Regions from separate parts of the Faecalimonas canis genome, predicted to be linked through region 1. Evidence: a T-box and tRNA genes for the amino acid it is inferred to sense, from the RefSeq annotation. Region 1 holds a T-box; the other regions hold tRNA genes.
What was found. The T-box of region 1 lies ahead of leuS (leucine--tRNA ligase). A T-box ahead of a tRNA ligase gene usually reads a tRNA of that ligase, here a tRNA-Leu.

Region 2: it encodes a tRNA-Leu, which carries the amino acid that the T-box ahead of leuS (leucine--tRNA ligase) is inferred to sense. The anticodon was not compared.
Region 3: it encodes a tRNA-Leu, which carries the amino acid that the T-box ahead of leuS (leucine--tRNA ligase) is inferred to sense. The anticodon was not compared.
Region 4: it encodes a tRNA-Leu, which carries the amino acid that the T-box ahead of leuS (leucine--tRNA ligase) is inferred to sense. The anticodon was not compared.

Annotation. Positions count from the first base shown of each region.
Region 1 is NZ_BAAHSI010000022.1:48,357-51,564, forward strand. It holds gene ACYPXO_RS07110 (ClC family H(+)/Cl(-) exchange transporter) at 1-615, shown strand, start outside; gene ACYPXO_RS07115 (methylated-DNA--[protein]-cysteine S-methyltransferase) at 639-1,100, shown strand; gene ACYPXO_RS07120 (GNAT family N-acetyltransferase) at 1,097-1,867, shown strand; T-box leader at 1,927-2,166, shown strand; gene leuS (leucine--tRNA ligase) at 2,214-3,208, shown strand, end outside.
Region 2 is NZ_BAAHSI010000021.1:131,153-134,360, forward strand. It holds gene ACYPXO_RS06925 (deoxyguanosinetriphosphate triphosphohydrolase) at 1-624, opposite strand, end outside; gene ACYPXO_RS06930 (hypothetical protein) at 781-1,185, shown strand; tRNA gene ACYPXO_RS06935 (tRNA-Leu) at 1,233-1,317, opposite strand; gene rplT (50S ribosomal protein L20) at 1,462-1,815, opposite strand; gene rpmI (50S ribosomal protein L35) at 1,847-2,044, opposite strand; gene infC (translation initiation factor IF-3) at 2,100-2,594, opposite strand; gene ACYPXO_RS06955 (sodium-dependent transporter) at 2,930-3,208, shown strand, end outside.
Region 3 is NZ_BAAHSI010000017.1:61,539-64,746, forward strand. It holds gene ACYPXO_RS05890 (aminotransferase class I/II-fold pyridoxal phosphate-dependent enzyme) at 1-714, opposite strand, end outside; tRNA gene ACYPXO_RS05895 (tRNA-Leu) at 796-878, opposite strand; gene carB (carbamoyl-phosphate synthase large subunit) at 994-3,208, opposite strand, start outside.
Region 4 is NZ_BAAHSI010000036.1:122,684-125,891, reverse strand. It holds gene pyk (pyruvate kinase) at 1-421, shown strand, start outside; gene ACYPXO_RS10435 (hypothetical protein) at 509-1,150, shown strand; tRNA gene ACYPXO_RS10430 (tRNA-Leu) at 1,226-1,309, shown strand; gene polA (DNA polymerase I) at 1,405-3,208, shown strand, end outside.

The sequences.
Region 1 (3,208 bases):
GGAAAATTTTTGTTTTCGGCGGTATCTTTTGGATCGGGAGCGCCGGGAGGAATTTTCTTCCCATTGCTTGTTTTGGGGGCTTTTGTCGGTGGGATTTTTGGAATGATAGGCGTAAATTATTTTGGTATGGATCCGGATTATATTAATAATTTTGTTCTGTTGGCAATGGCAGGGAATTTTACAGCAATTGTAAGAGCGCCGTTGACAGCGATTATTCTTATTTTTGAAATGACAGGTTCAGTCAGTCAAATGTTATCGCTCTCCATAATTTCTATTGTTGCTTATGTGGTAGCAAGTCTGATTGGTTCAGAACCGATTTATGAAAGTCTGTTGGAAAGACTTTTGAAAAAAAACGGTGAGAAGACAGAGGAAGTTAAGGGGCAGAAAATATTAATCAGCCATGTGATTATGCACGGTTCACCGTTAGCACACAAAGCGGTACAGGAAATTGAATGGCCGCAAAATTGTCTTCTTGTTTCTATTAAAAGAGGGGATAAGGAAGTTATTCCAAAAGGAAAAACGGTTCTTCTCCCAAGTGATATGATTATCACACTGACCGATGAAAAAGACGAACCGTTCGTTCGTGAATGTGTGGAAAAATTATGTAAAATGTAATGGTGAAGGGGAGAAACGAAAGAATGTATGTATATTTTTCACCGATTGGGAAATTGGGAATAAATGCAGATGAAAAAGGGATTCGTAAAATTGATTTTCTTGAGGAAAATGTTATAGTTGAGAACTGTGACGGAGAAAATATATTTATTATGGAAGTGAAAAAACAACTGGATGAGTATTTTCAGGGAAAGCGAGAAATATTTGATATTCCTCTTGCTCCTGAAGGAACACCTTTTCAACTAAAAGTGTGGGAGTCCTTGAAAAATATTCTTTATGGGGAAACAAGGAGTTATAAAGATATTGCCATACAGATTGATAATCCAAAAGGATACCGTGCAGTTGGAATGGCGAATAATAAAAATCCCATTCCGATTATTATTCCATGTCACAGAGTTGTGGGAGCGAATGGAAAATTGGTCGGATATGCAGGTGGATTAGATAAGAAAACATTTTTACTGGAACTTGAACGGAGAGAGAAGAAATGATAAGAGAGGTAAAAAGGGAAGAAAGGTCATGTATTGAACATTTGTTTTCCGGTTGGGATGAAACAATGATTTGGTCCTGCTTGCAGGGATGCATGGGAAAAGCATTTTCTGTTGCAGGAAAGGAAACGAAAACTTCCATGATAGCCATTGCAGATTTCTGCTTTTTGGCAGGAGAACCTGATAGAGAATTAGTTGCCTATATTCCACAAACAGCCAAAAAAGAATTTGTTCTTGTTGTGCCAAAAGAAGAAGCATGGAATAAGTATATTGAGGAAGTTTTTGGAGAACGGCAGGAAAAAGTAAAGCGTTATGGCATAAAAAAAGAAAATACTTTTGATACGGAAAAACTCTTTCAATATGTTGAAAAACTTCCGGAAGAGTATGTACTTAAGAAGATTGATGAGGAACTATATAATAAAGTATTACAAGAAGAATGGTCAAAGGACTTTTGTGCTACGTTTTCAGATTATAAGCAGTTTGAAGAAAATGGCGTAGGCGTAGTTGCACTTTTTGGAGAGGAGATTGTGGCGGGAGCGTCTTCTTATACATTTTATCGGGAAGGAATCGAGATAGAAATTGACACAAAAGAAACTTACAGACGAAAAGGGTTGGCAACCGCCTGCGGAGCAGCACTTATTCTAGAATGCCTCAAAAGAGGAAAATATCCGAGTTGGGATGCTATAGATTTGAGGTCGGTAGCGCTTGCTGAAAAACTGGGATATAATAAAAGTGAAGCATACACAACCTATTTTGTCACATTTTCGTAGGAAACTTGACAAATAAATAAGGGATGTGTACAATAAAATAGTTAATTGAACTAAATACAATAATGACAAGGAAGAGGAGTATTAAGAGCCTATCGTTTGCAGAGAGTTGTCGGGTGGTGCAAGACAACAGCGTAATCTCCCAACTCGCCTCAGAGTTCTTTTGCTGAAATATATTTGATGAGTATCTCGTTAAGTAACGTAGGCAGAAGCGGGACTTCCCGTTATAGAAGAAATGAGTGCATTTTGCGAAAGCAGAATGAATAAGAGTGGTAACGCGGATAGACCTTTTCGTCTCTTGGTTAGAGATGAAGAGGTTTTTTTATAATGTAAATAGGAGGAAAAAATCATGGCAACACCTTATAATCACAAGGCGATTGAAAAAAAATGGCGTGAAAACTGGGAAAAAAATCCGGTAAACGTCAAATCAGATGAAAATGGAAAAAGAGAGAAATATTACTGTTTGGATATGTTCCCTTATCCATCAGGAAATGGTCTTCATGTAGGACATTGGAGAGGGTATGTTATTTCAGATGCATGGAGCCGTTATAAATTATTACAGGGACATTATATTGTACATCCGATGGGATGGGATGCATTTGGTCTTCCGGCAGAAAACTATGCAATTAAAATGGGTGTACATCCATCTATTTCAACAGAAGAAAATATTAAAAACTTCAAAAAACAGTTAAATGAGATTTCAGCATTATATGATTGGGACATGGAAGTAAACACAACTGATCCTGCATTTTATAAATGGACACAGTGGATTTTTGTGAAAATGTTTAAAGAAGGACTTGCATATGAAAAAGAATTTCCGATTAACTGGTGTCCTTCATGTAAAACAGGGTTAGCGAATGAAGAAGTAGTAAATGGTAAATGTGAACGATGCGGAACAGAAGTAACAAAGAAAAATCTTCGTCAGTGGATGCTTCGTATTACAAAATATGCAGACAGATTATTAAATGACCTTGACAAATTGGATTGGCCTGAAAAAGTAAAGAAAATGCAGGCGGAATGGATTGGAAAATCTTACGGTGCTGAGGTGGATTTTAAAGTAGATGGGAAAGATGAAAAAATCACAGTATACACAACAAGACCGGATACATTACACGGTGCTACATTTATGGTACTTGCGCCGGAACATGCTTTAGCAAAAGAACTTGCCACAGATGAAACAAGAGAAGCAGTAGAGAAATATATTGCAGACTCTTCAATGAAATCGAATGTGGACAGACTTCAGGATAAAGAAAAAACAGGTGTATTTACAGGTTCTTATGCAATTAATCCAATCAATAATAAAAAAGTACCGATTTGGTTATCAGATTATGTATTGGCAGATTA
Region 2 (3,208 bases), on a different contig from region 1:
ATATTCTTTTGGAATATCTTCCGGCTTTAAAACACCACCACGAATGGCATCATCAATATCATGGTTAATATAGGCTATTTTATCCGAAAGTCTGACAATCTGCCCTTCCAGTGTAGATGGTTTTCCGCTCGTCTTATGATTTAAAATACCATCTCTTACTTCCCACGTCAGATTTAAGCCCTGTCCTTGTTTTTCCAAGCACTCTACAACACGAACACTTTGTTCATTATGCTTAAACCCATGTGGACTGACTTCATTTAACGCACGTTCTCCTGCGTGTCCAAAAGGAGTATGCCCCAAATCATGCCCAAGAGCAATCGCTTCTACTAAGTCTTCATTTAACCGTAACGCCTTTGCAATTGTTCTGGCATTTTGCGAAACTTCCAAAGTATGAGTCAGCCTCGTTCTGTAATGATCACCCTTTGGCTGAAGAAATACCTGTGTTTTCTGTTTTAATCTGCGAAATGCCTTACAATGCAAAATTCTATCCCGATCTCTCTGAAACACAGGACGTACATCACACTGTTCTTCTTCCCTCTCTCTTCCTTTTGACTTACTGCTTAATGTTGCAAAAGGACTCAAATACTCTACTTCTCTTAATTCCAACTGTTCACGAATTGTCATAGCCATCCCTCGACTTCCTGTTGAAATGTTTTTAGTGTCTTATTATATATTATTCTGTGTTTCTCCTTCATTTCCTTTTTTTCGGCAAATTTTTTGACTAACTTTTTATTTTTTGTTGCATATAATATATTATAACGATACATTTAGGAGGTCTTTATGACAGAACGGGAGTGCTATACCACAAAATCCATTGAACTTCATTTATTTTTCGGTCGAATACTTCTCAGACAGATTTATGAACTTTCCTCCACAGCGGACTATAATGTTCTGTCAGTTTTTGAGGAAAAATACAAAGTTCTTCTTTCCAAAACTGCTGATATAGGTAACTGCCTACTCAATGGCACAATCTCTTTGGATGATTCTCAGGAAATAAAATACATAAATCAGGATATACTCTTGCTCCTGCAAAAATTCACCTGCATTCTGGAAAATCTTTCGCTGTCTGTATTAAAATGGGAAACTCATTTTTACTGGCAATGTATTCTCTGTCTGGAAACCCAAAGTAGTTATGCTCTTCCTCGCCACTGGATAAAGCAAATCTATAAATCAGATTTCTTTTAACTTATATACAAAAATAGGAACATATTTCTATGTTCCTATTCTCTTCCTGCAGGAGATGGGACTTGAACCCACACAAGCGCATTGCTTACAAGATCCTTAGTCTTGCTCGTCTGCCAGTTCCGACACTCCTGCATACTTTATATCATTTTCGCTCCGAAAAGTATATTACTATATTTCAATATACTTGTCAACAATTTTTAAAAACTTTTTTAACTTTTTTTAAAAACTATTCAGTCATATTAATTTTTTCCATGACTGAATAGTTTTATTGTTTAATTAGTTTGCTTTTTTAGCTAATTCTGCTAATGTAGCAAATCCTGCTGCATCATTGATAGCCATGTCTGCTAAGATTTTTCTGTTCATCTCTACACCTGCAACTTTTAAGCCATGCATAAATTTGCTGTATGATAAACCGTTCATTCTTGCTGCAGCGTTGATACGAGCAATCCATAACTGTCTCATCTGACGTTTACGCTGTTTTCTACCAGCGTATGCAGATGTTAATGCTCTCATTACTGACTGTTTTGCTACTCTATACTGTTTACTTCTGGCTCCTCTATAACCTTTAGCCAGTTTTAATGTTCTGTTATGTTTCTTCTTAGCGTTCATTCCGCCTTTAATTCTTGCCATTTCTTAGTCCTCCTTCAATCTTATCTAAATCTTATAGATATGGTAATACTTTCTTCATATTCTTTACGTTGCTGGCATCTGTAATAGTTGCCTGTCTAAGATTTCTTTTTCTCTTTGTAGATTTCTTAGTTAAGATATGGCTTTTATAAGCTTTATTTCTTTTTAATTTCCCTGTTGCTGTTTTTTTGAAGCGCTTTGCAGCTGCTCTATTTGTTTTAATTTTTGGCATAATAAACTTCCTCCTTAATGTTTACTGTGGATTTTAATCCGTTTTTATTTTATGTTTAACGCTTTTCCGTTAAAACCATACTCATGCTTCTTCCTTCTAACTTAGGCTGTTTTTCAACAGAAGCAACATCTTTCAGCATCTCTGCAAAATCATCTAAGATATGTTTGCTCGTCTGAACGTGTGCCATTTCTCTTCCTCGAAAACGTAATGTAACTTTTACTTTATTACCTTTTTCGATAAATTTCTTTGCGTTATTGACCTTTGTATTCAAATCATTTGATTCAATATTTGGTGACAGACGTACCTCTTTCACATCAACAGTTTTCTGCTTTTTCTTTGCTTCCTTCTCTTTTCTCGCCATCTCATATCTGTATTTACCGTAATCGATAATTTTACAAACCGGTGGTTTCGCTGTTGGAGCAATTTTAACTAAATCCAAATCTGCTTCCTGTGCGAGTTTCATCGCCTCTCTTGAAGACATAATCCCTAATTGTTCTCCATCTTCTCCTATCAGACGTATCTCTTTATCTCTGATTTGTTCGTTAATCATTAAATCGCTAATTGTCTTGCACCTCCATCATAAATATAAAACCTTTTGAACGCAAAAAAATGAATAGCACAAACTATCCACCTAAAATTTTACATAATACACTTTTCTTTCCTAAAGGAAAATGCTATAATTATGCTCAATATCAAACCATTAGTCACTCGATTGTGCTAAGGTGAGAGTGGATACTCTACTTTATTTTTTGCTTTCCGCTCTTATTAATCTACCATAGTTTCATCGTACTGTCAACAGTTTTTTCTTTTTTATTTTCTTATTGATTTTACACGGCTCTTATGCAATAATCATATACAATTTTAAAGGAAGAGGAGGTTTTATTTATGTCACAACGTAGTAATTTTTCAAGTAAAATCGGATTTGTACTTGCAGCAGCAGGTTCAGCAGTAGGTCTTGGTAACATTTGGCGTTTCCCATACCTCGCTGCTCAATATGGGGGCGGAACTTTTCTGCTGGTATATTTGATTCTTGCCGTCACTTTTGGATTCACTTTAATGATTGCAGAAATCGCAATAGGTCGTAAGACAGGTTTAAGCGCTATCGGTGCTTTTAAGAAACTGGACAGCCGCTTTGGATTTTTAGGTGTACTTGCCGCAATCATT
Region 3 (3,208 bases), on a different contig from region 1:
TCGCACCTTTTCCCTATCAATTATTTTTCCATTCAAATGAATCAGTGCAGTCTGTGTCATTGCCGGTAATGTTTTGTGTAGACTATGAATGACAATATCTGCCCCCTTTTCGTTAGCATTTTTCGGAAATGCCTTATGAAATCCAAAATGTGCTCCGTGTGCCTCATCTACAATTAATGGAATATGATATTTATGTACAGTTTTCGCTATATTTTCCACATCAGAAAGTACTCCGTCATATGTTGGGGAAACAATAACTACTGCCTTAATTTCTTTTTCCTTTTTTAAAATTTCTTCTATTTCTTTACAGCTGATTTCTCCATTTATCTGTAAACTCTTTTCATATTTCGGATAAATATATATCGGTTCCAGTTCATTCATATAAATGGCATGATATACGGATTTATGGCAATTTCTTGCCACCAAAATTTTGTCGCCTTTCTCAGTTACACCTAAAATAGAACTTAAAATACCAACTGTACTTCCATTCACAAGAAAATGACTTTCTTCCGCTTTATATAAACGTGCTGACCTTTCCTGTGCTTCCTTTAAAATACTATCCGCATGATGTAAATCATCAAATCCTTCTATCTCTGTAATGTCTATCCCGTAAGGAAGACCGATAGGAAATTTTTCTTCATTTCGTTTATGTCCCGGCATATGAAATCCATAATAATCAGATTGCTGATACATTTTCAGTTTCTCATAGAGCATTATCTGTTCTCCTTTTCCTATGAAATCCTATGTATAAAAAAAAGCAGAATGCCTTTCGTTAAGGTATTTCTGCTCTTTTTATGCGGAAGATGGGACTTGAACCCACACGTAGTAACCCACACTAGAACCTGAATCTAGCTCGTCTGCCATTCCGACACTTCCGCAAGTCATTTTTCATTATACTGCTTTTTAAGAATTTAGTCAAATGATTATTAGATTTTTTGTATAACTGAGAGGATATAACTTATTTATAAGTCATATCCTCCCAAATTACTATTTCTATAAATCTCTAATCTGTGCGTGTAATTCCTGAAGTGATTTCACTTCTCCACAACCCGGTTTTTTCATAGACTTAATTCCACTGACAGTGGCTCTTGCTGCTGCCATCGTTGTCATATATGGAACTTTCGCCTTAATTGCTGCTTTACGAAGATAACTATCATCTTCCTGTCTGTCCTGACCGATTGGAGTATTAATAATCAAATCAACTTTTCCATTTGTGATTAAGTCCAACATATCCGGTCTTCCTTCATTGAGTTTATATACTCTTTCTGCTTCCATTCCGGCATCCTTAATTAACTGGCAAGTATTTTTAGATGCTAAAATCTTAAATCCGGCTTCAATAAAATCTTTGGCTACTTCTACCACTTCCGGTTTGTCTTTATCATTAACAGACATTAATACTGTTCCTTCTAATGGAATTTTCTTCTGTGTTGCTTCCTGTGCTTTATAGAATGCTTCACCGTAGAATGAAGACAATCCTAATACCTCACCTGTAGAACGCATTTCAGGTCCTAATACAGGGTCTACCTCTTGGAACATATTGAATGGGAATACCGCCTCTTTTACCCCATAGTGTGGGATATACTGTTCTTTTAACTGTGGAACAGGTGATGGTCTTCCTGTCAACTCAGAAGTAATAATTTCAGTTGCAAGCGGTACCATTTTTATATTACATACTTTTGAAACTAATGGCACTGTTCTTGATGCTCTTGGATTGGCTTCCAATACATATACTTTACCGTTTTCAATTGCATACTGCATATTCATAAGACCTTTAACGTGCATTTCTTCTGCAATTTTTCTTGTATATTCTTTGATAGTCTTAATATTATCTTCCGAAATATGTTTAGACGGAATAATACAAGCAGAGTCCCCTGAATGTACACCTGCCAATTCAATGTGTTCCATTACTGCCGGAACAAATGCATGTTCACCGTCACTGATTGCGTCTGCTTCGCATTCTAAAGCATGATTTAAGAAACGGTCAATCAAAATTGGTCTATCTGGTGTAACACCTACAGCCGCTTTCATATAACCTGCCATACTTTCTGAGTCATAAACAACTTCCATTCCACGTCCACCAAGAACGTAAGAAGGTCTAACCATAACCGGATAACCTATTTTCTCTGCAATTTCTACTGCTTCTTCAACATTTACTGCCATTCCTGATTCAGGCATAGGAATTTCTAGTTTTTCCATCATGGCACGGAATAAATCTCTATCCTCAGCAAGATCAATTACAGATGGTGCTGTTCCAAGAATTTTCACTCCGTTTTTCTCTAAGTCTGCTGCAAGGTTAAGCGGTGTCTGTCCACCAAACTGAGCGATAACCCCTACCGGTTTCTCTTTTTTATAAATACTGAGTACATCCTCCAATGTAAGTGGTTCAAAATATAATTTATCAGATGTATCATAATCTGTTGAAACTGTTTCAGGATTACAGTTTACAATAATTGTTTCAAATCCTAATTTTTTCAATGCAAGAGATGCGTGTACACAGCAATAATCAAACTCAATACCCTGTCCGATTCTGTTAGGACCTCCGCCCAAAATCATTACTTTTGGTTTGTCCTCACGGATTGGATTTTTGTCTTCTGCATTGTATGTTGAGTAATAGTATGCGCTATCTTCTGTTCCGCTTACATGAACACCTTCCCATGCTTCCTCAACACCGAGTTCAATTCTCTTTTCTCTAATTTCGGCTTCTTCTACATCTAATAACTGACTTAAATATTTATCAGAAAAACCGTCTTTTTTCGCTGTAATCAACGCTTCGTCAGAAGGTAAATGTCCTTTTGATTTCAAAAGTTCTTCTTCTTCCTCAACCAATTCTCGCATCTGCTCAATGAAATATGCTTTTACTTTTGTTCTTTCATGGATTTCTTCGATTGTAGCACCTTTTCTCAACGCCTCATACATGATAAAATGACGTTCACTTGTAGGTGTTACCAACATTTTAAGAAGTTCATCTTTTGATTTTGTATCAAAATCTTTTGCATGTCCAAGTCCGTAACGTCCTGTTTCCAAACTTCTGATTGCTTTCTGCAATGCTTCTTTATATGTTTTTCCGATACTCATTACTTCACCTACAGCGCGCATCTGAGTACCTAATTTATCTTCTACACCTTTGAATTTTTCAAATGCCCAACGAGCAAATTTAATTACAATGTAATCTCCATTCGGAACATATTTATCCAATGTTCCATATTTT
Region 4 (3,208 bases), on a different contig from region 1:
CTATGATATTTTATTGGAAAAAGCACAGGAACATAGAAGAAAGGGAATTTCAAGTGCAATCGGATATTCTTCAGTTGCAACTGCAATGAACTTAAATGCAAAATGCATTATCACGCCGACGTTGTCGGGAGCAACTGCGAGAGTGGTTTCTAAATTTAAACCAAAAGCAGATATTATTGGTGTCACTCCAAATGAGGCTACACTTCGCAAGATGCAGATTTACTGGGGGGTTCTTCCGATTAAATCTATTGAATATCATACAACAGAAGATATTTGTAATGATGCAATTGATTTGGTAAATGCAAAACAGTTAGTGGAAACAGGCGATATTGTTGTACTTACAGCAGGTATTCCTTCACCGGTAATGAAGAAAACGCGAGATGGCGTAAGTAATATGATGAAAATTGCGGTAATTGAATAGTAATATCAAAAAATAGACAAAAACCAGTGGATTTATTGTAGGACTTATGGTAAAATTATACTAACATTTTACTAGGAGGACAAAGGTATGAAAAAAAAGAAAAGTATTGTAGCAATAATGTTGGTAGTTGTGATGTGTATGCTCAGTGCATGTACAACGAAGTTTGATGCAAAAGCGTATGTCAAATCATGTTTGGATGTACAGTTTAAGGGTGAATATGATGAGTATATGAAATTAACAGAATCATCTAAAGCAGATTCGGAAAAACTGTACAAAGAAGGAATTGATGCATTTATGGAAGGGTATGAAGAATTATCTCTTCCAGACGAATTAGAAAACAAATTTCGTGAAACGTATAAGAAAATGTTAAAATCTGCAAAATACTCTGTAAAAGAAGCAAAAGAAACAGATGATGGATTTGTAGTAAAAGTTGCAGTACAGCCAATGAAATGTTTTGAAAATTATGAGGCTGATTTACAGAAACTTCAACAAAAGTTTTTAACAGACATACAAGCTCAAGTGCAGAAAGAGGGAAAAATACCTTCAGAGCAGGAAATTATGGAACAGATGGCTCAAATCGTGTATAAGGATTTAGAAGAACGTGTTTCTAAATGCGAATACGGTAAAGAGGAAACTGTTGAAGTGAAAGTAAAGAAAGACGGTAGCAAAAAGTATACTGCTAATGAATCAGATTTAGGTAAAGTTGCGGAAAAAGCATTGGGAGTGTAAAAAAATTAAAAAAGTGCTTGCAATTTGATTAAGCATATGATATTATAATACTCGGCTTGAGAAAGTCGAGTATATGCCGATGTGGCGGAATTGGCAGACGCATCAGACTCAAAATCTGACGTAGGTGACTATGTACCGGTTCGAGTCCGGTCATCGGCAGTAGAACAATAAAAAGCGATAGTATCTTTGATACTGTCGCTTTTTCTAAATATAATATATAATATGTAACAGAAAAATATAGGTGGAGAAATAATATGAGTGAAAAAATTGTATTGATAGACGGACACAGTATTTTAAACAGAGCATTTTATGGAGTGCCGGATCTGACAAATTCAGAAGGACTTCATACAAATGCGATTTACGGTTTTTTGAATATTTTATTTAAAATATTAGAAGAAGAAAAACCGGAATATTTAACTGTTGCATTTGATGTACACGCTCCGACATTCAGGCATAAGATGTATACGGAGTATAAAGGGACAAGAAAACCTATGGCAGAAGAATTGCGTCAGCAGGTGCCCGTAATGAAAGAAGTTCTTCGTGCAATGGGAATTAAATTGATAGAGCAGGAAGGGTACGAGGCGGATGATTTGCTTGGAACAATTTCTGTATTGGCAGAAGAAAAGGGAATGGATGTATCTATTATTTCTGGTGACAGGGATTTGTTGCAGTTGGCGACGGAGAAAGTGAAGATTCGCATCCCAAAAACAAAAAAAGGTAAAACAGAGATAGAAAATTATTATGCAAAGGATGTACTGGAAAAATATTTTGTTACACCGAAAGAGTTTATTGATTTAAAAGCACTGATGGGCGATTCCTCTGATAACATTCCGGGTGTGGACAGTATCGGGGAAAAAACAGCGACAAAAATTGTTATGCAGTTTCATTCAATTGAAAATGCTTACGAACATTTGGAAGAAGTGAAGCCGCCAAGGGCTAGTAAGGCATTGGGAGAACAATATGATAAAGCGCAAATGTGTAAAGAATTGGCAACTATTAATGTGGCTGTCCCTATTGCCTATGAGTTTGACGAAGCAAAATTGGGGCATTTATATACGGAAGAGGCATATGTTTTATTTCAAAAATTAGAGTTTAAAAATTTACTGTCACGCTTTGATGTATCTGCACCGGAGAATAGTGTGGAGGCTTACTTTAAGATTGTCCATACAAAAAAAGAAGCGGATGAAATATTTGTAAATGCCGGAAAGAAGGATGTCGTTGGAGTTGTGTTTGGAAAAAATACGGAAAATGTCCTTCCGCTTTTTGCATCTTCGGCAGAAATGAATCATGTTGGAATAGCATTTGGTGATGAAGAGATATACACGATTTATACGGGAGAAGACATTACCTTCTCATATTTACAGGAGAAGTTAAACGAACTTACATCCGTTGTAAAAACGATTTCTATTTGCAATATAAAAGAAGCGTTGAAGTGGATTTCGTTTACACAGGAAAAAAATGCATTTGATCCGATTATCGCTTCATATCTGTTAAATCCGTTGAAAAGTGATTATGAGTTTGAAGATATAGCAAGGGAACAATTAAATATTTATATTGATGAGAAGACTGCGGAAGAAAAGAAAAGTTGTTATGCGGCATATACGGCATATAAATCTGTTTTTTCGCTTCGTGAACGATTAGAAGAAAAGAAAATGGCTTATCTATTTACTGACATTGAGATGCCTCTTGCGTTTACGCTTTTTAATATGGAACAGGCAGGAGTGAAAGTAAAGGCGGAGGAATTGAAAACTTATGGACAGCAACTTGCCGGGAAAATCAGTGAACTGGAAACGGAAATATACGAAATTGCAGGGGAAACCTTTAATATTAATTCTCCAAAACAACTTGGCATAGTTTTATTTGAACATTTAAATCTTCCTAATGGAAAGAAAACAAAGACCGGGTATTCGACGGCGGCAGATGTTTTAGATAAACTTGCTCCGGATTATCCGATTGTATCAAAAATACTTGAATATCGTCAGTTGACGAAATTGAAATCGACATATGCCGACGGATTGGCGAATTATATTCAGGAGGACGGAAGAATACACGGAAAAT